2 regions of the Pelorhabdus rhamnosifermentans genome follow, and region 2 is predicted to be linked to the other one. Evidence: riboswitches for the same ligand, from Rfam matches in the RefSeq annotation. Region 2 holds a riboswitch; the other holds the start of a gene.
The links. A riboswitch is a leader RNA that binds a small molecule or an ion and turns the genes downstream of it on or off. The one in region 2 is predicted to bind cyclic di-AMP.
Positions count from the first base shown of each region.

Region 1: linked by a shared signal. The riboswitch ahead of Ga0466249_RS27110 (3D domain-containing protein) and the one ahead of Ga0466249_RS12820 (C40 family peptidase) in region 2 are both predicted to bind cyclic di-AMP.

Region 1 is NZ_JAHGVE010000004.1:180,367-196,002, forward strand. Features, by position in the region: gene Ga0466249_RS06960 (HipA family kinase) at 1-413, opposite strand, end outside; gene Ga0466249_RS06965 (hypothetical protein) at 518-1,096, opposite strand; gene thmT (2-hydroxymuconate tautomerase) at 1,276-1,464, shown strand; cyclic di-AMP (ydaO/yuaA leader) riboswitch at 1,652-1,781, shown strand; gene Ga0466249_RS27110 (3D domain-containing protein) at 1,786-2,193, shown strand; gene Ga0466249_RS06980 (chemotaxis protein CheV) at 2,247-3,158, opposite strand; gene guaB (IMP dehydrogenase) at 3,403-4,854, shown strand; gene Ga0466249_RS06990 (polysaccharide deacetylase family protein) at 4,979-5,878, opposite strand; gene Ga0466249_RS06995 (transglycosylase domain-containing protein) at 6,005-8,014, shown strand; gene Ga0466249_RS07000 (WecB/TagA/CpsF family glycosyltransferase) at 8,104-8,844, shown strand; gene Ga0466249_RS07005 (phosphatidylserine decarboxylase family protein) at 8,951-9,589, shown strand; gene pssA (CDP-diacylglycerol--serine O-phosphatidyltransferase) at 9,586-10,266, shown strand; gene Ga0466249_RS07015 (glycosyltransferase family 2 protein) at 10,423-11,706, shown strand; gene queD (6-carboxytetrahydropterin synthase QueD) at 11,797-12,180, shown strand; gene Ga0466249_RS07025 (7-carboxy-7-deazaguanine synthase QueE) at 12,173-12,901, shown strand; gene surE (5'/3'-nucleotidase SurE) at 12,920-13,681, shown strand; gene Ga0466249_RS07035 (TIGR04086 family membrane protein) at 13,763-14,182, shown strand; gene mtnP (S-methyl-5'-thioadenosine phosphorylase) at 14,397-15,185, shown strand; gene mtnA (S-methyl-5-thioribose-1-phosphate isomerase) at 15,239-15,636, shown strand, end outside.
Region 2 is NZ_JAHGVE010000009.1:126,122-141,757, reverse strand. Features, by position in the region: gene Ga0466249_RS12830 (metal ABC transporter substrate-binding protein) at 1-483, opposite strand, end outside; gene Ga0466249_RS12825 (ABC transporter ATP-binding protein) at 562-2,277, opposite strand; gene Ga0466249_RS12820 (C40 family peptidase) at 2,369-3,040, opposite strand; cyclic di-AMP (ydaO/yuaA leader) riboswitch at 3,050-3,182, opposite strand; gene Ga0466249_RS12815 (glycosyltransferase family 2 protein) at 3,228-4,181, opposite strand; gene aroH (chorismate mutase) at 4,295-4,660, opposite strand; gene Ga0466249_RS12805 (hypothetical protein) at 4,695-4,994, opposite strand; gene nirJ2 (putative heme d1 biosynthesis radical SAM protein NirJ2) at 5,162-6,145, opposite strand; gene trxA (thioredoxin) at 6,252-6,575, opposite strand; RNA gene rnpB (RNase P RNA component class A) at 6,807-7,159, opposite strand; gene Ga0466249_RS12785 (Nif3-like dinuclear metal center hexameric protein) at 7,199-8,302, opposite strand; gene Ga0466249_RS12780 (tRNA (adenine(22)-N(1))-methyltransferase) at 8,293-9,000, opposite strand; tRNA gene Ga0466249_RS12775 (tRNA-Ile) at 9,086-9,160, opposite strand; tRNA gene Ga0466249_RS12770 (tRNA-Asn) at 9,206-9,281, opposite strand; gene rpoD (RNA polymerase sigma factor RpoD) at 9,356-10,447, opposite strand; gene dnaG (DNA primase) at 10,510-12,312, opposite strand; gene Ga0466249_RS12755 (deoxyguanosinetriphosphate triphosphohydrolase) at 12,543-13,541, opposite strand; gene Ga0466249_RS12750 (LptA/OstA family protein) at 13,734-14,231, shown strand; gene Ga0466249_RS12745 (pyruvate, water dikinase regulatory protein) at 14,278-15,087, opposite strand; gene ccpN (transcriptional regulator CcpN) at 15,102-15,636, opposite strand, start outside.

The DNA.
Region 1 (15,636 bases), on a different contig from region 2:
AAGAGGTTTTTATAGTTACTTGTTCGATCGGCATTATGAAACAGGTGATCAAATAGAATGACGCCAGCAAGTTGTGTTTTATTTATTGCCTTGACCAAGTGTTGCTTCTCCATATATTCTGTGTGATGAATAAATTGGGAGGCAAAATGAAGTCCAGCCTGTGCCCCTGATGTTCTGAGTCGCGGATTTTGCTGCAAGGTTTCTTCAGTAACTTTGATAATGTCTCCCGATGGAAAGCATAGGTCCATGAGTTTACCAAACTTAGTTGCCAACAATTCATTGACTAATACTTTGGGTCCGAGGGGATTATTTTGTAGTTTTACGACATAAAATTTTTTGTTATTGGCGCGAAATAAATGGGGTGAAGTAACTCCAGATCCTACGATGCCATAGTATTTTGTAGCAATGAGCATGCTTGAATCTCCTTTTCAAATCTTATAAAAAAAGACCCGTATTTTACCGGGTCTTTTACAAGCTCAATTTGCCATATGTGTAGTTTAGTTTTCGTTACCGATATTTAGCTACCAGAAATGGAAGTGATGGCTTCAAGGTTTACTACGACAGAACGAATACCAGTCAGATCTGTACTTTTACCAGGAATAACAATCGTTTCTGCTGTTAGGATTGCCAGTTCATCTTCAACTGTGCTAAGAATACCTTCAAACCAGAAACCGCCTAACGTTGTGATGGCTACTTCGTCACCAATGCTGCAGCATAACTGCCTGATTAACAAATGGCTTTCTTGTCTGTTTAATGTTTCTGCACGATCCATGCTGCCTGTGCAGGACGTTGTTGTGGTTGGGCTATCTTCGTGAAAGGGATCTGTTGATATTGCAGTTGCTTTGCCAACAATAGTCCAAAGGTCGACACGGCTAAAGGATTGTTCAAGAACGATTTCACTGGGGCCGAGAATTTGGACAAAATCTGTATTAGAATTTATGGCTGGAGCAAGTACGGCGATGCGGCAATCTTCAATTGCCTGCAAATTGCCAAAAAAGGCAAAACCATCAATGCCAAACAACACGACATCTGTATTTAGCTCGCGTTGAAGCTCTCTGATGAGCCTTTCGTTGCGTATTTCTGCAAAAACTCCCATGAAATACAACCTCCTTATTTCGTTAAAAATCATTATTCAACTCCCTATAATTTATGTACGAAGAATCAAGAGTGTTACTATGCAAATAAAAGACAGCTATGGATCATGTTAAAGTGATTTGAGCAGGATATACATGAATTTACGCAGAATAACAGCTTTATAAATATTAGGGAGGTTTTATGATGCCATTTGTCCAAATTGATTTTCTTGAAGGCCGTACTATCGAGCAAAAAAGAGCTCTTGTCAAGAAGGTAACAGAAGCAATTGTTGAAACTACCAATTGTCCTGCTGAAGCTGTAAATATTATTTTGCGTGAAATGCCAAAAGAACATTTAGCTAATGCAGGTAAACTTCGTTATGATAGCTAAGGACTAGGTTGGTGACGAACAGACCGTGTGAACGGTCTGTTTTTATGATATATAGTGATAATAATTATTATATAATATATTATCATTGAATATAAACGCGTATAAGGCCGTAAAGTTAACATATATTATATTATGTTAACTTTACGGCCTTATAGAACGTTTGCTTATTAGCAGCACATACGTTATGATATTACATGTGCCAAAACTTATTGATAAGTGCGGAGGAACCAAATTTGGGGTGAATCTGTTTTGCAGTAGGGATAACCCTTTGTCCCGAACCCGTCAGCTAACTTCGTCGGCACTAGGAAAGGGGAATGAATCATGAAAAAGTTGCAAAAATTTTTTATATTGCTATTGACTGTTTTTATGCTGAATGTTGTCAACGTGTCTCAGTTAGTTCATGCTGATGCACCGCCGCAAGATGCCCAAAATCAATTGGATATTGTTGCGACGGCTTATGCGCCTGGTGCGCATGACAATGGCAAATGGGGAGATTTGACTCATATGGGAACAAAAGTACGTCCCGGAGTGGTTGCTGTCGATCCCAATGTGATTCCACTTGGATCGCGCGTTTATATTCAATTCGCCGATGGGCATGGTGTATATGCTCAAGCTGAAGATACAGGCGGTGCGATTAAAGGAAATCGTATTGACATTGCCATGTCATCCGTAGATGAAGCCAATGATTTTGGTATGAAAAATGTAACTGTGTTTGTTCTTAATAAGTAAGCCAAAAAGCCTTGGAGAGTCATTTCTCCAAGGCTTTTTAAGTCTAGCATTTTTTAAAGTATGTATTTGTCAATCAAGTCAATGAGCTGTTCAATTTCTGGTTTTGACACTTGAGCAGTGGCTCCAATGCTTTCCCCTTTGCGACGCATTTCTTCATTGATGAGTGAGGAGAAGATAATGACAGGCAATTTTTTTAGTATATCATGTTTTTTGATGCGACTAGTCAGGTTATGACCATCCATTTGTGGCATCTCAATGTCTGTAATGACAAGTTGGACTTTCTTTTCAATGGGTTCTTCCTCATGGGAAGCGGCAATTGATTGCAAGTGTTCCCAAGCATCTTTACCGTTTACTGTGGCAATAATATTGGTATAGCCCGCGGTATGAAGGGTATCTACAAGCAGATCACGTAGCATAGCGGAATCTTCGGCAACGAGAATGGTCTTTTGTTTACGACGCGGTTCTAAAGATTTTGTAACTTGTGGGATATTCGTTAATTTTCGATTTATTTCTGGATTAATTGCTGAAATGATTTTTTCAAAATCCAAGAGAATAACCATTTTATCTGTCATTTTTATAATACCAACAACCATGTCCGAATCAGATATGCTTGGCGGGGTTTCCATTTCTGTCCATGAAATGCGATGAATACGTGATACTTCATCAACAAGAAAGCCGACAAAAAAATTATTTAGTTCACTGACAATGACCTTGGAGTTCTTTGTTTCAGAGGTAATTCCTAAGACACGTGGCAAATTGACAAGTGGCATGACACGTCCCCGGAGCGTAAAGACACCATCAACATAAGAATGTGAATTCGGCATCAAAGTTACTGGAAGTTTATTAATGACTTCACGGACTTTGGCAACGTTAATTCCATAATGAGTAGGGCCTACGGTAAATTCTACAATTTCAAATTCATTTGTACCTGTTTCAAGTAAAATTCCTTTTTTATCGTTAGCCATTTGGTTTCCTTCTTTCTAATAAATTACAAAAATGTTCCAAGTTAATTTAATGAACCTTTAAGGGTATATTTCTTCTGGATGCGAAAATTTCCTGCTAGTGAAATTAATTCAGTGTAAATAAAGCAAAAAAATAGTAGAAATTTGAATTTTTTTTGCTAATTACATAAAAAGAGCTAGATTCGGTGAGTTTAAATGTGTTATTATAGTTGAAATAATGAATCATGATTAGAGAAAGGAGCAAATAATGGATAACAAGTTTGCAAAAGAAGGGTTAACGTTTGATGATGTATTACTCATTCCCGCGAAATCAGATGTACTACCAAGGGAAGTTGAGGTTTCTACATATCTGACCAAAAATATTAAACTAAATATTCCTATTATCAGTTCGGGCATGGATACCGTAACGGAAGCTCGCATGGCAATTGCGGTGGCACGTGAGGGTGGTATTGGCGTCATTCACAAAAACATGTCGATTGATCGACAGGCCAATGAAATTGACAAAGTGAAACGCTCTGAACATGGAATTATTGTAGATCCTATTTTCCTTTCCCCTGAGAACATTTTACAAGATGCGCAGGATTTGATGGAAAAATATCACATATCAGGTGTACCGATTACAGTACATGATAAATTGGTTGGTATTCTTACGAATCGCGATTTACGGTTTGAACAGGATATGAATCGTAAAATTGCTGACTGTATGACGCAGGAGCATCTTATTACGGCACCTGTGGGGACATCACCTGAAGAAGCTAAGAACATTTTAGGAAAACATCGGATTGAGAAATTGCCGCTTGTTGATGAACAGGGAAATTTAAAAGGTCTTATTACAATTAAAGATATTGAAAAAGCTCAGAAATATCCAAATTCTGCAAAAGATGGCAAAGGACGGTTGCTTGTTGCGGCAGCCATTGGTGTAGGTTCTGATATGCTAGAGCGAGTTGCGGCTGTTGTTAAAGCGAAGGTTGATGTGCTTGTTGTGGATACAGCACATGGTCATTCGCGCGGTGTGCTTGAGGCTGTAAAAACAATCAAGTCCTTATACCCTGATGTCGATCTTATTGCTGGTAATGTGGCTACAGCCGATGCGACACGGGCTTTAATTGAATCGGGAGCTGATGCCGTCAAAGTGGGTATTGGACCGGGTTCTATCTGTACGACACGGGTTATTGCAGGCATTGGTGTACCTCAGATCACGGCTGTCTATGATTGTGCGAAAGCTGCACGTGAATACGGTATTCCTGTCATCGCTGATGGTGGGATTAAGTATTCAGGTGACATGGTAAAGGCAATTGCAGCTGGGGCCAGTGTTGTCATGATTGGTAATATTTTAGCTGGAACGGAAGAAAGCCCTGGTGAAACGATTATTTATCAAGGTCGGAGTTACAAGGTCTATCGTGGCATGGGATCACTAGGAGCTATGGCTGACGGAAGCAAAGACCGTTACTTCCAGGAAAATATGGATAAACTTGTTCCTGAAGGTATTGAAGGCCGTGTTCCTTATAAGGGGCCGATTTCCGATACAGTTTTTCAACTGATTGGTGGGCTTCGCTCAGGTATGGGTTATTGCGGCGTGAAAAATATTGAAGAACTGAAGACGAATACGCGGTTTATTCGTATTACAGGTGCAGGCCTGAAGGAAAGTCATCCCCATGATGTGAGTATTACGAAAGAATCCCCAAATTATAGTTTGTAAAAATAAATTTAAATCAAAGTCATTGTAATGATAAAAAAGACTTCAGTTTCAAAATTATTTGAAACTGAAGTCTTTTTTTTGCATTTTATAACATAAGAGGGGCATTATAAAGGCTGTTTTAAGTTTACCAGGCTGATGGAGTACTGAAATTGACAACTCGAAATTCAAACCCCTGAGATTTAAATAACTCAATAATTTGCCGTAAAGCTTTCACTGTTTCACCGTGACCTGTGCCATCATGCATAAGCACAGTTGCATGACTCCATAGGGCTTTGTTTTGTATTTGCTCGGCAATATTTGCTACAAGCTGGGGTGCCGTGCCCCGTGAGGCGTCGCCTGAACTAATGTTCCAGCCAACATCACAGTAACCTTCTTGTTCTAAACTGTTCCAATAAGCTTTGTTAAAGGTGCCTGCTGATCCTCCGGGGGCCCTAGAAATATGGGGACGTACACCAATGGCTTGTTTGATAATTTCATCGGTATGATGTAGTTGCGCTAAATAGGTTTGAGGTGAGCGATAGAGGTCTTTATAGTTATGATTGTAGCTATGATTGCCTATGGCATGTCCTGCCGTGAAAATTTGTTTGATTAAATCAGGATATTTTTCTGCTTGACTACCGACAAGAAAAAAAGTAGCATGAATTTGATATTCATTGAGAAGAGCCAGTACAATCGGCGTGTTTTCAGGGTCAGGTCCATCATCGAAGGTGAGATAAACTGTTTTTTGGCCATAGTAGGGAGTCAGTGGTGGCAAAGTGGTTGGCAGTTTCTGATTTTTCCGTTCTGAAACGAGCAACGGATCATAAACAGGTTTGTCTGTCATAAGCCAGTTATTTGTATAGTCCATAATCAAATAAGCAGGTGCGTAATTCGGGGGAGATTCAGCGTTTTTTTCAGTTGTGGATTCGATATTATTTGTTGTAATAGAGTAGTAGGCGAATGTTCCTAATGGTGCCGTGCAAAACAACAAAAAAAAGAACAATGTGAGTCGACATAATTCTTTAAACGCTGAATGTTGCATCATTATTTATGCACCTCATAGTTTTGAACAATTTTGTTGACAAGAATTATTTCGGCAAAGAACGTTTTTTTCCTGCGTAAGCATTGCTTTGTTATGGTTATACTACGAATAATAAGGAGGCACAGGCAGATGCAAAAAAATTTTCAGCGAAAAAAAGATATTCTAGTTCAATCAGTTGTTTTAGTGCTTTTCATTTGTTTTTTTGGGAGTATTGCCTATGCTTTTTTCACTTTGCCGCAAACAGATAATTTGGAAAATTTACAATTTATGAAAGCCACACAAGTATTTGATGCTCATGGTGCACTTATTTCAAAGTTGTTTGAGGAAAATCGCGTCGTTGTACCCATTAGCAGCATGTCTTTTTATGTGCAACAGGCTATTATTGATAATGAAGATATCAGGTTTTATAGCCATGCTGGTGTCGATCCTATTGGCATTGTTCGAGCTTTATGGGTGGATCTGCGCATGGGGACTTTCGCTGAGGGGGGAAGCACGCTTACGCAGCAACTGGCTAAGAATATGTTTTTGACGCAGGAAAAGACTTTTATACGAAAATTAAAAGAAATGTTACTGGCATTACTTATTGAAAGAAGATTTTCTAAACAGGAAATTCTTCAGGCTTATTTGAATCAAGTATATTTTGGTGAAGGTGCTTATGGTGTTGAATCTGCTTCACAAGTATATTTTGGTAAGCATGCTAGTGAATTGACCTTGGGGGAAAGTGCATTGATCGCCGGATTGCCACGCGGTCCGGGAATTTATTCACCTTATGTGGATATGAACGCGGCTTTATCGAGGCGTGCTGAAGTGTTAAGTGGTATGGTAAAAATGAACGATATTACACAAGCACAGGCCGATGCTGCAAATGGTGAACCACTTGTATTGGTTGGTAAGAAAAAACGGACTGTTCAAGCTTCTTACTTTTTAGATTATGTTGCCAATGAGCTTGTGGGCCGTTATGGCGCTAATCGAGTATACAGAGGCGGGCTGAAGGTTTATACAACACTTGATATTAAGACTCAGCAGGCAGCAGAAGCTACGCTTGGAAAATATCAAGGAGCCGTTTTAGCCCTTGACCCTCATAATGGTTCTATTCGTGCTATGGTAGGAGGTCGTGATTATCAGGAAAGCCAAATAAATCGGGTGCAAGTTGAACTAAGACAGCCAGGTTCTGCTTTTAAACCTTTTTTATATGCAACAGCCTTAAACCAAGGGTTGACAGCGAATGCCGTGATTATTGATGAAAAAATCAATATTGGCGGGTACAGCCCGCTAAATTCCGATAAGAAGTATCATGGTCCAGTTACGCTGAGTAAGGCGTTGCGTGATTCTATTAATGTGCCTGCAGTCAAGTTAGCGCAGCAAGTGGGCATGACAAATGTCTTGGCACTTGCTCAAGCACTGGGAATTTCAACGCTTACAACGCAGGATAATAATTTGGCAGCTGCCATCGGCGGGTTGACACAGGGCGTAAATTTAATGGAACTTACAGCAGCTTATACGGCTTTTGCAAATGCTGGCGTTCTTTCTAAACCTGTGGCTATTTTGAAGGTACTCGATGAAAATGATCAGCTGTTGGAACAGGCAACATTTGTGCAGCAACAAATGTTAACGCCGCAAGTGGCTTACATTATGACGAATATGATGGCAGGAACAATCAGTTCAGGTACAGGTACGGCAGCTGCCATTGGTCGACCGGCAGCAGGGAAAACAGGTACAACAGACAATTATGAAGCAGCCTGGTTTATTGGTTATACACCGGACTTATTAACAGGTATTTATGTTGGCAATGATGACCGTACACCAGTAGGAATTTCGGGCAGCCAAGTGGCGGGGCTGTGGGGAGCCATGATGACTAAAGCGGAAGCAGGAATTACTGTAACGCAATTTTCTGTGCCTGAAGGTATTATTACGAATATCCCTATTTGTGCAACAACAGGCAAAGTGGCTTTCTTTGGTTGTCCTGAAGTAGAGAAAACTGCTTTTATTAAAGGAACGGAACCTGCATTTTCCGGTTGGCTGCAAGAAAGTAACAATTTAGGTACGCTACCTGATTCGCAAGGAGAAACACCTCAGGCTCCGCTTCAACCTAAGACTCCCAGTTGGCGGAATTTATTGCCTCGATTGCCGGGATTTTGAGAATGTGGTACAATTCTATACAGATGATTGATATAACAATGTTTGTAGCCTCATAATAAAGAGGCTAAGGTGAAGGAGTTAAAAACAGGGTGCAGAAACAAGCAAATATTTTAGGCGTTCGCGTCGATTCAATGACAATGGATCAGGCTGTTATGACAGTGGAATCCATGATAAGTGGAAAAAGTTCATATGCCCACATGCAGTTAGTTGCTACAGCCAATGCTGAGATGGTTATGATGGCAAACGAGGATAAGGAGCTTGCTACGATTTTAGCTGCAGCGCAGCTTGTTGTGCCTGATGGCGCTGGCGTGGTATGGGCGGCTGGAAAGCTGGGGCATCCTGTGCCTGAACGTGTCGCTGGGTTTGATTTAGCCCAAAGGCTGTTTGCACTAAGCGCTGAAAAGGGCTATCGTATTTATTTTTTAGGTGGAGCACCTGGCGTTGCGGTCAAAGCTCAGGCCGCTGCCAGAAAAAGATATGGTTCGATTGAATTTGTTGGTGTTCATGATGGCTTTTTTAAAGCGGAAGAAGTGCCAACGTTAGTTGCCAGCATTAATGAATCTAAGGCCGATTTGTTATTTGTCGCGCTCGGTGTACCAAAACAAGAAAAATGGCTTTATGAGCTTCGTAATCAATTGACAGTGAAAGTGGGTATTGGGGTTGGCGGAACTTTTGATGTTATGGCTGGCGTGATGAAACGCGCCCCACTTTGGATGCAGAAAACCAATTTAGAATGGTTGTTTCGTCTGATGATGCAACCACAGCGAGCCCTTCGAATGTTGGCTCTGCCGCGCTTTGTCATCAAGGTTTTATTGTCGAAAAAAGATTAGACAAACGATGGGCCCTATATTATAATAATTTGAGACACGGTAAAGGCAAGTGGTAGCTTGCTTTTTGTTTTTGTGCTGCCATAGCGGTGCCTTAGGAGGTGGATGGATGGTTAAAGGTCCTATTGTAAAAGAAGGATATCGATATATTGCTATCTTAGCCTGTTTGACAGCTTGTGTCGCTATTGTTATGGGGGGGTACTGGAGCATTGTACCTGGCGTATTTCTTGTTTTTGTTACTTTCTTTTTTCGTAATCCAAATAGGAAGATACCAGGGGACGAAGCTTATGTTATGTCACCAGCAGACGGGAAAGTTATGAGTGTATGTGACATTTATGATGAAGAATTCTTACTTGATGAAGCCATTAAGGTCACGATTTTTTTATCGGTTCTTGATGTGCATGTTAATCGCAGTCCTATTGCAGGCGAAATTATTTATCAACAATATACTTGCGGACGGTTTCGTCCGGCTTATAAAGAATCTGCTGGCTGTGAAAATGAACGTCATTCACTGGGAATTGAAAATGACCAAATGAAGATTCTTGTTACTCAGATTGCCGGCATATTAGCGCGGCGTATTGTTTCATGGGTGACATTAGGCAATGTGCTTACACGGGGTGAACGTTACGGTATGATTAAATTTGGGTCCTGTACGGAAGTCGTTATGCCAAAATCAGTTGAAGTTCTTGTTAAAAAAGGAGATCGTGTTCGTGGTGGAGAGACGATTATAGGGAGGATTCGCAAATGAAAAGTATCATACCAAACGCAGTCACGGCACTAAATCTTGTTTTTGGCATGTTTGCTATTATGAATACCATCCATGGTGCCTACAATGTTGCTGCGTTTTGTGTAGTTGCCGCCATGGTTGCTGATGCGGCTGATGGACGGACGGCGCGTTTTTTTTGTGTGTCCAGTGACTTTGGCAAAGAGCTTGATTCACTCTGTGATCTTGTTTCATTTGGCGCAGCACCGGCATTTTTGGCTTATGCCTATTATTTGCAGGAGTTTGATTTACTTGGACAGCTTGTAGCCGTATTTTTTGCTGTCTGCGGTGCCTTGCGGTTAGCACGGTTCAATGTTAACACAGGGATTGTTAAGGGGCATTTTATGGGGCTGCCTATTCCAGCAGCTGGCTGCGCTGTTGTTACTTTTATCATGATGGGAATCAAGCCTGATGGTTATACATTTCCTTTGTTTGTAGCTGTTTTTGGCTATCTTATGGTAAGTACAATTAAATACCCCGATTTTAAAGGGAAGGGTGAAAAAATTTATCCTATTCCTGTAGTACTATCTCTTGCTAGTGGCTGTTTTATATTTATTGTCTATCAGCATGCTTTGTTGTTTGCTGTGATTTTTACTTATGCTATTTTTGGAATTTTAAACACCCTTTTCGGCAGATTTGGTTATAAATCAGAAGTATTGTAAACACTAAATCTGCTTTTAATATGAGATTTCACTTATAGATTAAAATTAAGCTGTCATGAACGGACACGTTATTGCTATTCCGATTGTATTTTGCTGATATTTTGTGTATTATTTTTATAGCGAATGTCAATTTCGGATTTCAAAGGAGAAAAATCCATGGAACATATTTTTGACATCATCATGATCCCTTTACAGCTCCTGATTGTATTTTTTACATTGTACTATTTCATTATTGCCATGTTTGGCTTGTGGAAACGTAAAGAGACAAAAATTGTTACACCAGAAAAAACTTTTGCCGTTATTGTGGCTGCTCATAATGAAGAGGCTGTAATTGGTCAACTGATTGATAATTTAAGTGTTTTAAATTATCCCCGATCGCTTTATGATATTTATGTTATTGCAGATAACTGTGAGGATAGTACGGCCCGTATAGCTCAATCTGCGGGGGCTTTAGTTTATGAACGTTTCAGTAAAAATGAGCGTGGCAAGGGATATGCCATGGAATGGATGTTTGCTAAATTATACGCTATGAAGAAACAATATGATGCCGTTGTTGTATTTGATGCCGACAATTTAGTTCATCCAGCCTTTTTAACGGAAATGAATAGTCGTCTTTGTAAAGGCGAACGAATTATTCAAGGTTATCTTGATGCGAAAAATCCAAATGATACGTGGGTTACAGCCACTTTTGCTATTGCTTTTTGGGTTATCAATCATATTTGGCATTTGGCAAAATATAATATTGGTTTAACTAGTGTTCTTGGTGGGACAGGTATGTGCATTAGCATGGATGTGTTGAAAAAGTTTGGTTGGGGAGCTACGTGTCTGACGGAAGATATGGAATTTACCATGAAAAGCCTACTTTGCGGCATTCCGACTACATGGAATCATGATGCTATTGTTTATGATGAAAAACCGCTTACCTTTGCTCAATCTTGGCGGCAGCGCAAACGTTGGGCACAAGGACAGTTTGACGTAGCAGGCAGGTACATTCCCAAGCTTATTTTAGAAGGTTTTAAACGGCGTGATATACGGCTGATTGATGGTGTATTTCATTTATTTCAACCTTATTTTTTATTGTTGTCTACGGGATTTGTTATTGCCACATATGTCTATAATTGGTTTCCCTTTTATACGAATATCTTGTATCAGGTTTTGCCAATGGAAGTATGGACGTTTATTGCTATTGGGCAATATATTTTTCCTGTTATTATCTTGGCCAAGATTCATGTTTCATGGAAGACCTGGTATTATTTACTTTATTATCCCTTATTTATTTACAGTTGGATTCCCATTACATTTATTGGTTTCCTGCATCGCAATGAACATGAATGGAGTCATACGGCTCATACGCGTAACTTGCGCTATCAGGACGTTCTTGTAAGCGAGCAAGCGGAGTTTTCAAAAAAAAATCTGCTAAGCAAAGAGGCAGTAAAATAAGCGAAGAAATGATGATGAAAAGATGAGTTATTGCTCATCTTTTTCTGTTTCGTGATATACTAATGCTATTATGATGTAAGGAGAATAGATATGTTTGAATTGACGATTATGGCCGAATTTGAGGCCGCTCATAACTTGCGTAATTATCAAGGCAAATGCAATCGACTGCATGGTCACAATTGGAAGGTCGAAGTGACTGTACACGGCTGTGAATTGGATGAACTGGGTATGATTATTGATTTCACTGTGCTTAAAGCGGAAGTGAATAGCATTATTAATGAGCTTGATCATTACTATTTAAATGAGCTTGCGATGTTCCAAAAACAAAATCCAACAGCAGAACATATTGCTAAGTATATTTATGAATCACTTGTAGAGCCACTTAAGAAACACCCTGTTACGCTTTATGAAGTGAAAATATGGGAATCACCCCGTTCAGCTGTCGCTTATCGACAGGAGGTTCAGCATGCGTGAAACAGTTGTTGAAGTTTTCTCATCGTTGCAAGGTGAAGGGCCTTATGTTGGTTATCGTCAGGTTTTTGTGCGTTTTTCCGGTTGTAACCTGCGTTGCCATTATTGTGATACAACGGAGTCTTTTCAGTATGATAAGGCAGCTAGAATCGAAAAATCAGCAGGCAGTGGTCAGTTTAACTTTATTCCTAACCCGCTGGCTATTTATGATCTTGCAGGATATGTTAACCAACTTCTCATTCTTCGCCACCATTCAGTGAGCCTTACAGGTGGTGAGCCTTTATGTCATACTTCGGCTATTAAAGAATTGGCACCGTTTATCGAGATTCCTCTGTACTTAGAAACAAATGGTGTCTTAGTTGATGAGCTCAATGAAGTTTTATCACTCATACATATTATCAGCATGGATATCAAGCTTCCGAGCAGTACCGGACAAGATTATTTCTCATCTCATCGTCGATTTTTAAAACTTGCTGCCCATAAAGAAGTCTTTGTTAAAATTGTTTTATCCAATCAATCGAGTCAAGGCGAGTTTGCAGAGGCTTTATCGGTGATTGCTGATGTAAATAAGAGCATTCCCCTCATCTTGCAGCCTGTTACAACGCACGATGAAAGGGAAAAACTATCAACAACAAAACTTCTAACTTTTTTCGAAATGGCTCTAGAATGTCTTGAACATGTGCGGATTATTCCACAAATGCATCACCTACTCAATATACTTTAATGACTAGGAGGGTTACTATTGCGTATTTTATTGACTAATGATGACGGTATTCGTGCCAAGGGAATTCAATCCTTGTGGAAGGTATTGGCTGAGATTGCTGATGTTTATGTTATTGCTCCTGACGTTGAAAAAAGTGCTATGAGTCAAGCCATTACGGTTCAACACCCCATTCGTCTTGATGAATATTCTGCAGAAGCTGTTATAAAGGCGTGGGAAGTGGGCGGGACGCCAACAGATTGCGTGAAAATAGCTTTAGAAGAATTACTTGTTGATTCTTTACCGGATATGGTTGTATCTGGTATTAACCATGGCCCTAATTTAGGCACAGACATTCTGTATTCCGGAACAGTCAGCGCGGCGATTGAAGCAGCGCTACATGGTCTTCCTGCTATTGCTGTATCACTTAATGCGTGGGATCACTGTGATTTCACAGTGGCTGCGCAGTTTGTGAAGCAGCTTGTGCCAAAATTAATGCATGATCCCTTGCCGCCCCATACCTTGCTTAATGTCAATGTTCCTGCTTTGCCTGCCAGTGAAATTACAGGTGTTGCTGTGACTAAGCTAGGCTTTCGCCAATATGAAAATACTTTTGAACATCGAAAAGATCCGCGTGGACGTAGCTATTACTGGATGGGCGGTAATATTGTAGATGATGAAACGAGCGAGGATAATGACATTAATGCCGTGAAGCAAGGAAAAATTGCCGTGACACCTGTTCACTTTGATTTGACAAACTATCAGCTACTAAATACCGTGGATGATTGGAATCTTACATTATAAAGAAATGTTTCTATGTCTAAAGTGGTATAAATTGGAGTTTGGCGCATAAATTTACTACTAAAAGTCTAGGAGGGATAGACTGTGGCCAAACGGATTAGAAATAAAGCAAATGCTTTACTGCCGCGAAAAGTACCCCAAGTGGCCAAGCTCATTATTTCTGGTATTATTATGAGTCTGGCCATTTCGGCTTTTGCGGTTGTTTTTTTGTCTGCTTTTTTTCTTGTTGCTGAGAGCCCTTTTGTGGAGCGAAATCTTCAGTATATCATTGTCGGTATTACGATGAGCAGTATTTTTATTGGCAGTGTTTATGCTACTTTTAAGGTAGAATCAAAAGGTTTAATTGTGGGTAGTATCATTGGATTTTGTTATGTAAGCTTATCTCTGCTTATTGGACTTTATGTCGCCCAGGATATGTTATCCATATGGGTAACAGTCAATAAATTTGTAGCCGGGATTGCCGCTGGAGCACTTGGCGGACTTGTGGGTGTAAATTTATCTTAAGGAGTTAGCAGGAATTTTTTGCTGCTAGAGCGAAATTATTCTTTCAAAGTCATATTCCGCTGTTTTCCTGACCTGTTCAGGAGTGAATAGCGGTTTTATTGTTGTTGTTTTTATATTTTTGTAGACATTAGAGTGAGCTTATAGGTCTTTGTATAAACTAGAGAAAGTGAATAATTGTTTTAGCAAACAATTTTAAAAGGTTAGGTGAATATAAATGAAAATAGCCATTATTGGTGGTACAGGTGTTTATGATCCAACGATGTTGGAAAATATCCAGCAACAGCAAGTAGACACGCCTTTTGGTGAAGTACAACTCAAAAGCGGCTGGTATTTAGGACAGGAAATTGCTTTTATGGCGCGCCATGGTAGTCATCATTCTATTCCACCGCATCTGATTAACTATCGCGCTAATATATGGGCCTTGAAAAAGCTGGGTGTTGAACAGATCATTGCGACAACAGCCGTGGGATCACTGAACCGAAAGATGAGACCTGGTGATTTGGTTCTTGTTGATCAATTCCTTGATTTTACGAAAGGACGCGCTGCTACTTTTTATGAAGGAGGACAGCGAGGTGTTGTTCATGTTGATGTAACAGAACCTTATTGTCCTCATCTTCGGCGTATTTTATATGATGAGGCTAGAAAGTTAAACATTGCCATTCATCAGCAAGGAACTTATGTTTGCACAGAAGGACCCCGGTTTGAATCGCCAGCAGAAATTAAGATGTTTAGCATTCTACAAGGGGATCTCGTTGGGATGACCAATTTACCTGAAGTAGTTTTAGCGCGTGAGGCTGAAATGTGTTATTCTACAGTATCTATGGTGACAAATTTTGCGGCAGGTATTTCGGCGCAACCTCTTACACATAGTGAAGTTGTTGAAGCCATGTCGCTTTCAGGCGAAAATATTCGCAAACTAATTATGGCAGCGATTGCTGCTCTTAGTGACGGAGATTGCCATTGCCGGGAAGCGTTAAGTGAATATGGCGGTTTTAAGCTGTAAGGATGGTGAGAAGATGAATTCGTTAGAATGGAAAGAAGGACAGCTTATTCTAAATCGGGAAATGGGGAGCGACCTTATTTACAAAACCTACAACTGTTTTAACTCATTGTAATGCCGGCGCTTTAGCTACCGTGTCCTTTGGTACAGCTTTGGGGGTTGTGCGTCAGGCTTTTGCTGAAGGCAACATTGCAGCTGTTTATGCCGATGAGACACGTCCACTGCTCCAAGGAGCGCGCCTCACAGCGTTAGAACTTTCGGCAGATCATATTCCTGTTACAGTCATTACAGATAATATGGCTGGATGGGTTATGAAGCAACATAAAGTAGGCGCGGTTATTGTTGGAGCAGATCGTATTGTTAAAAATGGTGATGTAGCCAATAAATTTGGTACATATAGTGTTGCAGTGCTGGCCAAGGAACATCATATCCCTTTTTATGTGGCTGCACCTGC
Region 2 (15,636 bases):
TGAAATGAGTGCATCCCGAATATTTTTCACTTCTTGCTGTACAAGTACTGGATCAAGCCAGATATGTGGATCAACAGCTGTTTGATCTGATGGTACAGTTGGTTCATTTTCTTCATCGAGAGAAGCTGCTAACGTGGGAATATCCTGGCTGGCAGCAATAGCAGCTGTTGTTTTATTTTGCGTCAACATCTTACTCACCCAAGGCTCTAACCCATTGCCTTGATAAATAAATAATTTTGCTTCACGAACTTTTACTAAATCCTTGGCTGTTGGTTCCCAATCATGAGGCTCTGCACCGATTGGCGTCATAAGTAATACATCGATCTTATCACCGCCAATTTGTTTGGCAAATTCATAAACAGGATAAACCGTTGCAACCACTTTCAGCTTCTTTGAACTTGTTTGAGTTATTGCTCCCCCTGCACAACCAGCAATCAGGTTCACCAAGCAAAATAGCAACAAACAACTCAACACTTTCTTCATACAGAAAACCCCCACTTTTAAATAAGAACGTTCTTATCTACTCGATAAAAAAAACTGAGAAAAACAAGTATAAATATATTATACTTGAATTTCTCCTAAATGCAATGCCTTCGCGTACAAACCGCCCCGGGCAGCCAATTCCGAATGCGTACCAAACTCTACAATTTCACCGTGGCTTAGATAAATCACGTAGTCTGTTGTTGCAAGAGTAGAAAGTCGATGCGTAATTATAAAAGTTGTACGACCACCACTGACCTTACGAACAGCTTCCATAACCTGTTTCTCTGCTTGCGTATCCAGAGCCGCTGTCGGTTCATCAAGTAATAAAATTTTCGGATCCATCACAGCTGCTCGAGCAATAGCAATGCGTTGCCGTTGCCCGCCTGACAAATTCCCACCTAATTCACCCACAACGCTATCATAGCCCAACGGAAGTTCCATAATAAACTCATGGGCATTTGCAAGCGTTGCAGCGGCAACGACTTGCGCGTAAGTTGCTGCTGGACGACCATAACGAATATTATCATAAATTGTCGCATTAAATAAAATCGGGTCTTGTTGGATAAAACCGATATGACTACGAAGTGACTGAATAGTTATATTCCTAATATTTTTACCATCTATATAAATTTTTCCTGCTGTTGGATCATAAAAACGAAGCAATAAATTAGCGAAAGAAGATTTTCCTGCACCACTTGGCCCGACAACAGCAATGACATCACCAGGATTAGCTATAAAAGAAATATTTTTTAAAATGCCTGCGTTAGGCTGATATTGAAAAGAAACTTGATCAAAATGGACTTCACCACGAACAGCTGCTAGCACTTCTGTTCCGTCTAGCATGGGCTGCTGGTCATGATTCAACTCATCAATACGCTGCCAGGCTACCATCCCCATTTTCATTTTGCTAATGGCTTCACTGATTTTTCTCACTGGCGTAGGAACATTGATAATATATACCAAAAAGGCAAACATCCCGCCAATAGTGAGTTGACCATAAATTACTTCACGTCCGCCATACCAAATAATAATTGTCAAACCAATAGCCGCTAAAAATTCTACAAAAGGAATGAAAATGGCATTCATACGCTGGACATTCAGTAAATTATCTGCCACTTCGTGAATTTGTTGACTGAATTTTTTATACTCATAATCTTCCCTGACATAACTCTGAACAACCATAACAGATAAGAGTGATTGATGAACAATGGTAGTCATTTTAGCAAGTGTCTGCTCAACGAGCATCCCTAGACAAGCAATTTTGCGATTAAAAAAACTAATGACAATAATAATAAACGGCAACGTTGCAAAAGTAACGGCGGCTAATTTCCAGTCAAAATAAACCATAATAATCATAATAGCCATAACATTAATGGACTCCACAACAATATCAGGAATACCTACAGTCACAGCTTGTTGGATAAGCATTAGATCATTCGTAAAAAGGGACATAATATCACCTGTTGATTTATTAAGAAAATAGGCATAATCATGGGTTTGCAAAACAGCAAACATGTCTTGTCGCATTCTGGCAATCATTTTATTACCAGCTCTAGCCATGAGATAGTTATAGAAATAGAAAAAAACGCCTCGAAAAAAATACAGGACCACAATGGATGCCGTAATAATATGCAAGTAAGTAAAATCATTGCTCGATAAAGCCCCATCAATTAAAAATTTAATAATAATAGGCGCAGCAAGATTAGCCGCACTTGAAAGAATAAAACAAAGTACAGCTGTAAACACGACAGGCCCATAAGGCCTGATAAACTGAGACCAATATTGTTTAAACATCTATTAAGATCCTCCAAATAGGAAACGATGATCATTAGTATTTCCCTTAAGCGATAAATAAAATCGGGAAGGCTTACGCCTTCCCTATCGATTACAATACACGCCGAGCACCAATATACCGTGAGCCCCAGTAACTGCTTTCAAGATGATCCACAGCTACACCGCGACTAGTTGTTGCACTAATGAATTGTCCATTGCCAAGATAGATACCGACATGAGAAGCACCTTCGGCATAAGTCGAAAAGAAAACAAGATCCCCAGGCTGTAGCCTGCTATAAGATACGCTTCTTCCGACATCGAACTGTTCATCAGCTGCACGAGGTAAATATACACCATAGGAACTATAAACATAACGAGTAAAGCCAGAGCAGTCAAAAGCATCCGGTGTTGTTCCACCAAAACTATAAGGAACACCCCGGAAATTTAAGGCTGTTTGTATGATTCCTCGCGCAGATGAAACACTCGAAGAATCACGACTTACTGGAATGTCACGCCCCATAAGTGCACGATATGTAGCATAACCGACAACCCCGTCTGAATCAAGGCCACGGTCGCGTTGAAAAGCTTTTACTGCAGCAGTGGTTTGTGAACCGAAATCACCATCGACAGAACCTGCATTGTAACCGAGCGCATCAAGCTGTTTTTGTATTGCGGCAACCTCTTGACCCTGGTCACCTTCTTGATAAGAACCTGATGCAGAAGCTAGGGAAACGAAACTGATAAACACTAACAAACAAAAAAAGATTCGGAAAAAATGTTTCACAGAAAAACTCCTTCCTCTACGTTAGCCTCCGAGGTTAGCTGACGGGTTCGGGAAGAAGAACAGACCCGGCTCACATCCTGTGAGCTTCACCCCTAAATAAACGGTTTCCCCGTACCTGAGTTGGATTCGGCTTCTCTGCACTCATTTATAAATATACGCCATAAAAGTCTAAAGTCCTGCAAAAAATTCAAGATGTGTGACTTTTGTCTGTTTTTTTGTCTTTTTTTAATTCAGCACGAACTAAATAAAGCGGACGTTGTTTTACTTCTTCAAAAATTCGCCCCACATATTCACCAATGATGCCCATGCCGATCAGTTGAACGCCGCCTAATAAAAGAATGCTCACAACCGTAGTCGCCCAACCAGGTACAGCTTCTTCAGTAAATATTTTAATATAAACGACCTGCAACATAACTAATAAGCTAAACACACCAAACAGCACACCTAAATACAAGGCAAACCGCAAAGGCATTTTTGAATAAGCCGTAATACCGTCTAAAGCAAAATTCAACATTTTACGAATAGAAAATTTAGATGTACCCGCAAAACGCGGCGGTGCAACAAATTCAATTTGAACCTGTTTATAACCAATATCACTGATCATCCCCCGAATAAACCGCGCGCGTTCCTTAAATTGTCGAAAACTCTGAACCACTTTCTGATCAAGCAAACGAAAATCTGAGCCACCAGCAATAATTTGCACATTCGACATGGCATTAATCAATTTATAAAACAAATTTGATGTAACTGTCTTAAACCATGAAACACCTTCGGTACTTTTCCGAACAGTTTGTACAACTTCAAAGCCTTCTTCCCATTTTTGAAGTAACAAGGGAATCATTTCCGGTGGATGCTGCAAGTCACCGTCCATCGTAATAACAGCATCACCGAAAGCATGATCAAGACCGCAGCTTAATGCAACTTGATGACCAAAATTCCGAGCCAAAATAAACGCCTTAACACGTGAATCAGCCTGTGAAATGCGGTCTAAAATAAGCGGTGTAGCATCACTTGATCCGTCATCAACAAAGAGGATTTCAAAATCATAGTCACTGGACTGCATGCTTTTGATCACTTCAGCAGTAAAAATATCCACATTATCCTGCTCATTAAAAACAGGGACAACAATCGAAATAAGCATTGTTATAACCTCCATTCATCCAATATTACATGATTCAGCGGATGAGGTCAAGAAAGACCGAAGCTTATAAAAAAGCTTCGGTCTTAAAAATAGAATGATCAGACCTTCATAAACTACGCAATATCCGGCCTAAGCGCAGTCGCTCGCCGCAAATAAACATGCCGAATTTCCTGTTGACTTTTCGTTGTATTATATAAGATTAGCACTCGAATACAACGTATAATGCCGTTAGGGTTGTCAATTTCCACTGTACCAAATAATGGCACATCAGACCATCCCAGTGCCCTTGCCCCAGCAGCAGGAAAAGCACTATTTAAATCAGGTGTTGAACTGAAAATAACCGCTCCAATATCTGACGTATCCAATTGATTCGCCTCGATGAGTGCAGTCAACATTTCTTGTACAGCTTCTGCAACGTTAATACTATCATCCTTTTCTACTGTTGTCGCTCCACGAATTCCCCGTAGCAAAACAATCATCCTTTCTCTCCTGCAATAACTATTTTTTCTTATATTAAGGTTTATTACAACCACAAGATCCGCAGTGAGGGCATTTCCACCACAAACAGATCGGACAGACTTCACAGGTATGATTCAGTTCAATATAACGATTTTCTTCAGAATCTTTCCAACAAAAAGCAGTGCCTGCAGTCTTACAAAGTTTTACCTGACTGGCATTCACCCATACTTTTTGTTTAAAAAAGGTAATAAGCAGCTCATTTTCTCCTTCAGCATTCACACGACAATCTTCCACATTAAAAGACTCGGGTTCTGTTTTTAACGTCATAATAATTTGTAAATTTTTACTATACACACCTATCACCTCACTAACAATATGAGGTAATAGAACAAACTATGTCAAATCAAATTCCACCCTTCAACAGCCAGATGTCGAAAACAAAAAAAGCGGCTCACAACAATGGTCAGTGGAAAAGGAGAACCAGTTAGTTCTTTTCGTGCTAAAAAAAACAATTCCTGCTTTTAACGCCCATATTCACACCAAGGCTCTTCGGCGAGATAGTCGCCCTGCGAGTAATAATAGGCCCGAGCCCGGCACCCACCACAAATCTTATCATATCCACAATGACCGCAGCCACCTTTCAACGGCTTAAATCGCAAGTCATCAAGGAGCGGACTGTTTTGCCAAATTTCATCAAAAGGCGTGTCCTTCACATTGCCTACTTTAATCGGCAAATAAGGACAAGGCTGCACAAACCCACTTGGAATAACGACACAATAGGCAATACCCGCCAGACAACCTCTTGTAAAACGCGTGGGAATATTTTTTTGCTTAGCAATACGCATAAACTGCGGCGCACAAGTCGGTTTTAATTCAATAGGCACTTCAGACTGCTTTGTAAGAATACGCGTCAACAACGCTTCATACTGCTGAGCTTTCAGTGTCATATTTTCAATTTCCTTTCCGCGTCCCGTGGGTACTAAAAAAAACACATGGTGAGCAATAGCACCTTGCTTAACGGCAAAATCGGTAATATCCGTCACTTCAGAAGCATTCCAGTCCATCACTGTCGTATGAACCTGAAATTTAAGACCCACTTCCCTGCAGGCTTTCATTCCAGCAACTGTACTGTCCCAGGCCATCGCTGACTGACGAAAATGATTATGTTGATCACGATCACAGCTGTCCAAGCTAATTCCCGCCACAGCAAGGCCCGCTTTTTTAAGACGTTTAGCCACATCAGGCGTAATAAGCACCCCATTCGTGCCAAGAACAGGCCGAGTACCAATCGATCGTGCATGGGAAATAAGCTCATATATATCCGGGCGCATAAGAGGCTCGCCGCCACTTAAAATAATAATTTTAAAACCAGCTCGTGCCATCTCACTTAGTAGTTTTTTTCCTTCGGCTGTTGTTAATTCATCAGCATATTTCGACCCTGCGTCACGATAGCAATGACGACAATGAAGGTTACAGGCTTGCGTTGTATTCCAAGAAATAATCATAAATTCCCCTCCCTTCGTTGTCCATATGATTCAGATCCTTTTAATGAATACTTTCTGATATTGTCGAAAAAGCCTCTGCTTCAGCAGAGGCTTTTTCGCATGACCCTTACAGTGCAGCATCGAGTGCAGCTGCAAGTTCTGATCCCGGCTTAAAACCAACAAGGCGATTAATTTCTTGCCCACCTTTAAAAACGAGCAAAGTGGGGATACTCATGACATTATATTTTCCCGACAGATCAGCAACTTCGTCTACATTGACCTTTGCGACAACAGCCTTTCCTTCATAAGATGTTGCAATGGACTCAACTTCCGGCGCAATCATTTTACAAGGACCACACCAAGATGCCCAAAAGTCAACAAGAACAGGTTTATCAGACTTTAATACTGATGCAGTAAACTCGTCAAAATTATGTACAGTAACAACAGCCATCTGTTTTACCTCCTCTATTCATTTCAGCTTACAAGTAAGCTGATAAAACAAGTCTATGCAGTTATTGTAAAAAATATCATTGAATTTGTCAACAAAAAGTCATTATTAATTGCCCAGCATATCAATCATATACAAATTGCCCCGACGATTTTTCTATCATATTAATGGATGCATTCTTATTGATGTATTAAAAAAGCCGCTGACAAGCAGCGGTTTCTTTATTGGAACACGTACACGAGTAATCACTAAGCCGAGTTCTGTTCCGCTTACGCGGCAATGATCATCTATCTACGCCAACAGTTACCTGTTGACTCTAGCGACACAACCCGGAAGGTTCTGCGGGCAACTTCATCCCTTCCCTATTCGGTCTTGCTCCAGGTGGGGTTTACCAAGCCAATTAGTCACCTAATTGCTGGTGCGCTCTTACCGCACCGTTCCATCCTTACCGACGAAAGTCGGCGGTTTACATTTCTATGGCACTTTCCCTAAGGTCACCCTCGCTGGACGTTATCCAGCACCCTGCCCTACGGAGCTCGGACTTTCCTCGAATGCCGTCAGACACTCGCGATCACTTTTCATACTCATGACGCAGAATCTTATTATATCTTAACATGGAGCAATCGTCAACACAATTGAAAAATATTTTTCTGGGAAATATTTGATTTTACTTCGAGAAGCGGAAATTTCTCACTCAAATATTGAGACAACCGAGCCACAACAGGCTGCTCCGTTGGATAATGGCCCGCATCAATAATCGCCAAATCAAGGGCCGCTGCATCTAAAGCATCATGATATTTCACATCGCCTGTAACAAAAACATCTGCGCCGTTTTTCTTAGCCTGTTTAATTAAATCAGCACCACTGCCGCCACACACAGCCACAGTATGAATCATTTGGTCCGACCGCCCTACCATGCTCACTACATCGGTGTGTAGCAGTTGCTTTACTTGTTGAGAAAAATTCCGCAAAGAAACAGGTTGAATTGTCCCTATCCGGCCTAAACCGGTAGTCTGAAGCTGATTATAAAGCGGGTAAAGATCATAAGCCACTTCTTCATAAGGATGAACTGCATGCATGGCTTCAAGAACAGGGATTATAAGTCTTTCAGGCAAAATCGTCTCCATACGCATTTCATCGACTCTAGCAAGTGATCCCTGCCGACCAATAAAAGGATGGGTATCCTCCAGAGGAAGAAAAGTGCCTGTACCAGATGATGCAAATGTACAATGACTATAACGTCCAATATGGCCAGCACCTGCTTTTGTAATAGCTGCAAAAACAACCTGTTCATAATCTTTCGGAACAAAAACAACAAATTTTACCAATTTTTCCGAACGATTCACTGTTAACAGCTGAATATCTTGTAAATGAAGCATTTGTGCGAGTATATCATTCACACCACCTACGGCACAATCGAGATTTGTATGAGCAGAAAAAACAGCAATATTCCCTTGCATTAGTTTTTCCATTATTTTTCCTGAAACCGTACTTGTATCAAGCCGCTTGATGGCCTTAAAGATCAAAGGATGGTGTGAAACAATCATATCAACCTTGGCTTCCACTGCCGCTTCAACAAGTTCCAGCGTAACATCCAGTGTTGTCCATACATTTCTTACTTGCCTATCAGGATTTCCCACCATGAGTCCTACCGAATCCCACTCTTCTGCTAAATTTTGTGGTGCCAAGCATTCCATGGCCTGCATAATGTGCTTACATGTTACAGACATGCCATCATCTCCCTTAATTCATCCAGTTTCCCACGATAAAACTTAGATTTCTGAGCGGCTGCAAGCGAAGTAGATCGTTTCAGTTGCTCAAGAACTCCCTCTAATGAGTGGATCTTAAGCAATAAATGACGGCTAAGCAGCGGAGGCTTGTTATGCCATAGCAGTGGACCCACTTCATACAAAATTGGCTTTAACGGCTGAACTGCCCGCTCCATTTGTTCTGATTGTTTCATAACACGAATGATTTCATACAAATGGCCCTCTTCTTCAACCAATGTTTCCTCAACAAACAGCCATTTCTGCTTATGAAGCCATTCACGGAGCAAAGCAGCCCCATTCATGGGCTGCAGAATTATTTGCTTCAGGCTGGCTGTAACATTCCCTTGAGCAGCTAAAATTTGAATCATAGTACTGCCGCCCATCCCGGCAAGAATCACTGTGTCAACCTCGCCCGGCTCCAATACGGCAAGACCATCTCCCAGGCGAACAGAAATCTGCTTGGAAAGTCCTGCCTCCTTCACAGTCACCGTTGCTGCCTGATAAGGCCCCTCATGGATATCACCAGCAATAGCCCTGCTTACCTTGCCTCGACGAATCAGTTCAACAGGTAAATAGGCATGATCTGTTCCAATATCAGCAATAGTTGCACCTGGTAGTACCATCTGGGCAATAGCCGCCAGCCTTTCCCCTAATTTCATCTCATCACCTTGCTTACAATTTTTTTTCATATGAAAAAGCGGAATTTCTCGTTTTACACAAGAAACCCCGCTGTTTATACGGATTTGGTGGGCCCACCTGGGATCGAACCAGGGACCAGCCGGTTATGAGCCGGCGGCTCTACCGCTGAGCTATAGGCCCAAAGATATGAAAACAGGTTTTCCGTAGAAAGCCTGTTAAAAACATTGGCTCCTCGAGTAGGACTCGAACCTACGACCGATCGGTTAACAGCCGATTGCTCTACCAACTGAGCTATCGAGGAATATTCATCAACGGGATTTATTATAATACAGTCTCCATGTTACGTCAAGTAGTTCTTACAAAAAACTGTATTTTTTATTCCAAAAAGTCTTTTAATTTCTTACTGCGACTCGGATGGCGAAGCTTTCTGAGTGCTTTGGCTTCAATTTGACGAATACGCTCACGTGTTACGCCAAAATGCTGACCTACTTCTTCTAATGTACGTGCCCGACCATCATCTAAGCCAAACCGAAGGCGAAGCACTTTTTTCTCCCTATCAGTCAGCGTCTCAAGAACGTCTTCCAGTTGCTCTTTTAAGAGCATAAAGGATGCTGCCTCAGCCGGAGCCGGAGCATCTTGGTCCTCAATAAAATCACCCAAATGAGAATCTTCTTCTTCGCCAATCGGTGTTTCAAGTGAAACAGGTTCTTGAGCAATTTTCATGATTTCGCGAACACGTTCTACTGTAATATCCATTTCTTTAGCGATTTCTTCCGGTGCTGGTTCACGCCCCAATTCCTGCAAGAGTTGCCGGGAAACGCGAATTAATTTATTAATCGTTTCGACCATATGCACAGGAATACGAATGGTCCTAGCCTGATCGGCAATAGCCCTTGTTATCGCTTGACGAATCCACCAAGTGGCATAAGTAGAAAACTTATATCCCTTATTGTAATCAAACTTTTCTACCGCCTTAATCAGACCTAAGTTACCTTCTTGAATTAAATCCAAAAAAAGCATGCCGCGCCCAACATAACGTTTGGCAATACTGACAACAAGGCGCAAATTTGCTTCAGCTAAACGACGCTTCGCTTCTTCGTCGCCTTCTTCCATCCTTTTCGCCAGAACAATTTCCTCATCTGCCGTCAAAAGTGGCACTCGCCCAATTTCTTTCAGATACATACGGACAGGGTCATCAATATTAATTCCTTCAGGAATTGACAGGTCTATATCCACTTCTTCATGTGTATCTGCATGTTCCGTGTGCTCTACCTCAGGGATCTCATCGAGAATTTCAATACCCTTATTGGTAAAAATTTCATAAAGTTCTTCAATTTCATCCGGTGTTAAATCATCGTTTTGAAAAGCATCCATGATTTCGGCATAAGTTAATACACCACCACGTTTTTTACCACGATGCAACAATTCATTTACATGATCTGTCGTCTGATTTTTTTTATCTGTCACTTTATTCCCCCCTCCCCTGCCCAAAAATGGTCAATGGGACCCATAAAATACATCGTAATCGTTTATTCCAAAGAATGTAGTTTGCTAATTTCATGTTTAATTCGCTGACTTTCTGCTAATTCCTGCAAAAAGCGACTATCCCCCATGCGTTCTAATTCATCGGCTTTTAGGCGATGTTCTTCATACTGATTTCGTAAATAGGCTAATTGAATGGTCCGAATATAATCATCAACCATTTTAACTTTATCTTCGCAAGGATTGTCAAGTAGCATAATATGAGACAATTCAGTTGCTGCCTCTGTACTGACTGACAATGAACACTGTGCGGGTTCAATGACTTTTCCCATATTATACGCAATAAGTAGCTGATTCATTATTTCCTGACGAAAAGAATTTTGAAAATGTTCCACACGTAACAGAGACTGGACGTAAGGAATAATCGAGTTGTCCTGAAATAAGAAGTAAATCAACTGTCTTTCTGCTTGTTCTGCTGCTACTATCGGTTTTTTAGCAAGAGAAAAGGCAGAAGTAGTGTACCCAAGTTTTACATTTTTATCCTTTTTAGCAACAAACCGATATTTTTTTAGTTCTTCCCGAATGGAACCCTCATCAATCGTAAGTACGGCTGACAAATGAGCAATATAGGCATTCTCCTCTACAACATTCTCAGACAATGCTAAAGAAGGAATGACCTGATTAATAACAGCAACTTTTCCCTCCAGATGAGAATAGTCTCCTTCCGTCAAAGCCCGTTCAATTTGATATTCAATAAAAGATAAAGCATTGTCCACGAGCAACTGAAACGCACTAGCACCGTGCTTACGAATAAATTCATCAGGATCTTTGCCATCTGGAATCTGAATAATTTTTACCTTGGCTCCTAGTTCACTCACTGTTGCTAAGGCCCGTAAAGTAGCTTTTTGCCCGGCAGCGTCGCTATCATAAGCGAATAATATCTCCGGGGCCAGCTTTAATAACATTTTGGCCTGCTCCACAGTAAAAGCGGTTCCTAGCGATGCCACGACATTTGTAATTCCAGCACCATAGACACTGATTTGATCAAGATAACCTTCCACAACAATGGTTCGTTCCTGCTCGCGAATCGACTTGAAAGCTTTATGAAGTCCATATAATTCACGCCGTTTATTATAAAGCAGCGTTTCTGGCGAATTTAAATATTTTGGTTGACTATCATCAAGTACGCGTCCACCGAATCCCACCACTTGCCCCCGCAAATTTGCAATGGGAAAAATAATACGATTACGAAAACGGTCATATACACCGCCTGACGTACGAGCAGCGCTGAGACCACTATCAATTAGCGTTTCCGTTGCAATACCCCGACTTGTAAAAGACTGAGATAATTTATCCCATAATGGAGGAGCAAATCCCAACTGAAATTCGTCAATAACTGCTGACGTAATTCCCCGCTGAACAAGATACGCTAAAGCATCTTTTCCATAGGTCGTTTTTGTAAGACAAGAATGGAAAAAATCAGCTGCTAGTTGATTTACGTGACACAAACGCTCATATTTTCTGTCGTGATTCTTTTCCTCAGTAGTTTTCTCTTTTTCTGGTAACGAGATATTTAGTTTCTTTGCTAGCAGTTTCACGGCACTAAAAAAATCAATGTTTTCAATTTTCATAAGAAAGTTAAAAACATTGCCACCAGCACCGCAACCGAAACAATAAAAAAAACCCTTGTCAGGTGCAACGGAAAAAGAAGGCGTTTTTTCATGATGAAAGGGACAACAACCCCAATAATTTTTTCCCTTTTTCTTTAGTGGCACATAATCTGACACGACACTAACAATGTCACTTTCGCTCCTTAGCCTGTCAACGAAATCATCATTCGTATTTTTCATGTTGATCCCCTATCTTATAAGCAGCTCTGACTGACCACATTAACTATTGCCTGTTTAAGAGTTGATTATATTCTACAATGAATATATTTTTCCTGCTTGGAGCTAAGTTGGGATCAGTTATTGTTTCTTTATGGATATATTAATATTCCATACGCGTGTCATAAATCCTCCTTTTTTCCCCTTGACAAAAAAGAAATCATTTGCTAAGAAAAAAAACGGCCCAAGGCCGTTTAATATTTGTATCCTCCTACAGGCGGTATAAAAAAATTTTCAAACAAGTGAATGGCATAGTAATCAGTCAGACCTGCCACGTAATCAACAACTGTTGTTGTTAAGCCCCAGCGCGCTTCCTGATCACGGAATTCAATTGGCAAAGCTACGGGATTTTCCATGAAATATTCTAGCAACTTAATAATAATATAACGAGCTTTATCCCGTTCTGTTTTTAATAAATCGCTCCAATAAAGCTTATTGAACATAAATACGCGAAAATCATCCATGCCTCGTTGCACAACATCAGACAGCTTAATATCATTTTTCCCTGCTGAACATTTAATCATATCAGACACCATGACAGTAATCATCTGAGAAGGCGTCGTGCCAAAAACCTGCGCTACACCACAAGGTAAATCGCTAGCCTTTAACATCCCCGCCCGAATACCATCGTCATAATCATGACATAAATAAGCCATGCGATCGCCAATCCTGACGATATTTCCTTCTAGTGTCAAAGGCTTAGTATTTCCTGTATGATTTAAAATACCATCTTTAACTTCTAACGTCAGATTTAAACCCAGCCCATCTTTTTCAAGATGCTTTACGACTCTCAGACTCTGTTCATTATGATTAAAATGACCTAGCCAGTCTCGAATAGCAAATTCTCCTGCATGCCCAAAAGGCGTATGCCCGACATCGTGACCTAAGGCAATGGCTTCTGTCAAATCCTCATTTAAAGAGAGCCCCCGAGCAATGGTGCGTGAAATCTGTGCCACTTCCAAACTATGAGTCATGCGCGTACGATAATGGTCACTTGGTGAAATATAAACTTGTGTCTTATGTTTAAGACGGCGGAAGGCCTTGGAATGAAGCACTCTGTCGCGATCCCGCTGAAAGGCCGTTCGAAATTTACACGGCTCTTCCTCCCGTTCACGCCGTGCCTCACTACTTTTAGCAGCAAAAACCGACAAAAATTGCATTTCTTGTTTTTCCAATCTTTCGCGTACAATCACACTGATTCACCCTTTCGCTTGGCAACAAATCCCTTATAATTATTATAACATTTTTCACCTGTATTATAGATAACTTACGTCACCTTTGTCTGAAGTTATACAATCTCCAAGAACGCCCAAAAAGAGGAAGAAACCTTGAATAGAATTTTAACATTCATTCTGCTATACTAAAATGAAGGATGGTGAACATAAATGATAAAAAAAATAACATTACTAATGTTACTGCTCTGTGTACTCCTAACGAGCACTGCATTAGCCAAACCTATTATTACTGCCGATAAAACCTACTTTGATGTTGCCACAGGCCTCTACAACCTCGTTGGCAATGTTTATATTGAAGTAGGCAACCGTATCATCACTGCTGGACAGGCCAAGGTAAATATGGCAAGCATGGAAGTCTCCGGTTCAGGAGGCATTACTGTCACTCAAGATGACATCAAATTCAGCGGTGACAATGTATTTGTATACGGAACAGCCAGCAAAGCCGAAGTTAACGGCAATATTATTTTCGTGCGTTCTGGCTTGAGTATTACATCCGACCAAGCTACATTTAACTGGAAAACAAAACAGGCCGTTTTCACTGGCAATGTTCAAGTCATTCAAGGTAACGACAGTAAAACTTACAATTCCGTTACATATGACATCGTAGCAAATATCGTTACACCTGACAGCGATTCTTCCCAAAAATAATTCCCTATCGTATGAAAATAATCCCCGGCAAATGCCGGGGATTATTTTATATAATATCATTCTTTTGGGCAATCTCTAAAATTCGATTAGCCGTTTCTTCAATAGCCCGATTAGAAACATCAATAACAATACAATGAGATTTCCGCATAATGGCCTTCGCATACTCAAGTTCTTCCATGATACGATCTAAATTAGCATAACTGGCATTTGATGCCAATCCCATTACTTTGAGTCGTTCCGCTCGAATTTCATTCAATTTAAATGGATCGATAACAAGACCAATAATCCGGTGTGGTTCAACTTGGAACAATTCCGGTGGCGGGGGAACCTCAGGAACAAGGGGCACATTGGCTACTTTAAGTTTCTTATGAGCCAAATACATACTCAAGGGAGTTTTTGATGTTCTAGATACACCCACAATCACCATATCCGCTTTAAGCAATCCCCAAGAATTTTTACCATCATCATATTTTACAGCAAATTCAACAGCCTCTACCCGCTTATAGTAATCTTGATCCAAACGATGAACAAGTCCAGGTTTCAATTTCGGTTGGAAACCAGACATTTCTTGGATAGAATCAATCACAGGTCCCATAATATCCACTGTTTTAATATGATTTTTTTCAGCAAGTTCAAGTAATGCTTGACGCAAATGAGGGGAAACGAGGGTATGACAAATAATGCATTTTTCCCGTTCCACTGCCTCTCGGACTGTTTCTTCAACTTGTTTTACCGAAGTAATATAGGGAATACGAATAATATCGAAAGACCCTGCATCAAACTGACTGGCTGTTGCCCGCGCCACCATTTCAGCTGTCTCCCCAATGGAATCGGATAACGCATAAATAACAGGCAAAGTAGCTATAACAATTACCTCCTCTTCTCTTCCCCGATTTCAACAAATAAACGGGCAATATTCGTTTTTGTCAAGCGTCCCACAATTTCGTAGCACCCAAGGCTACCTGCGGCAGCCTGTACTACAGGCAAACTGTCTACAGCATTGTCAATTAATTTTTTAGCTGCAACAATAACAGGTTCATCTTTTGTCGTCATCACAATTTTCGGCATGGCTGTCATGAGCACCTTAATAGGAAGCTTTGCCAAATTACTTCCTCCCATAGCCGTTTTAAGCAAATCCTTCCGTGAAACTACACCAGATAAAATACCACCTTTTTCCACCACATAAAGTGACCCCACGTCTTCTAAAAAGAGCGTGACCATAGCATCATAAGCGGAGCATTCCACAGGAACAACAACAGGAACAGACTGAATATCACCTACAACAATCCGATCAAGTTCTTCCGCAATAACATGGAGTGTATTTTTTCCAATATAAAAATAACCTACTTTGGGACGGGCGTCAATCAGTCCAGACATAATCAATATAGCGAGATCAGAACGAAGC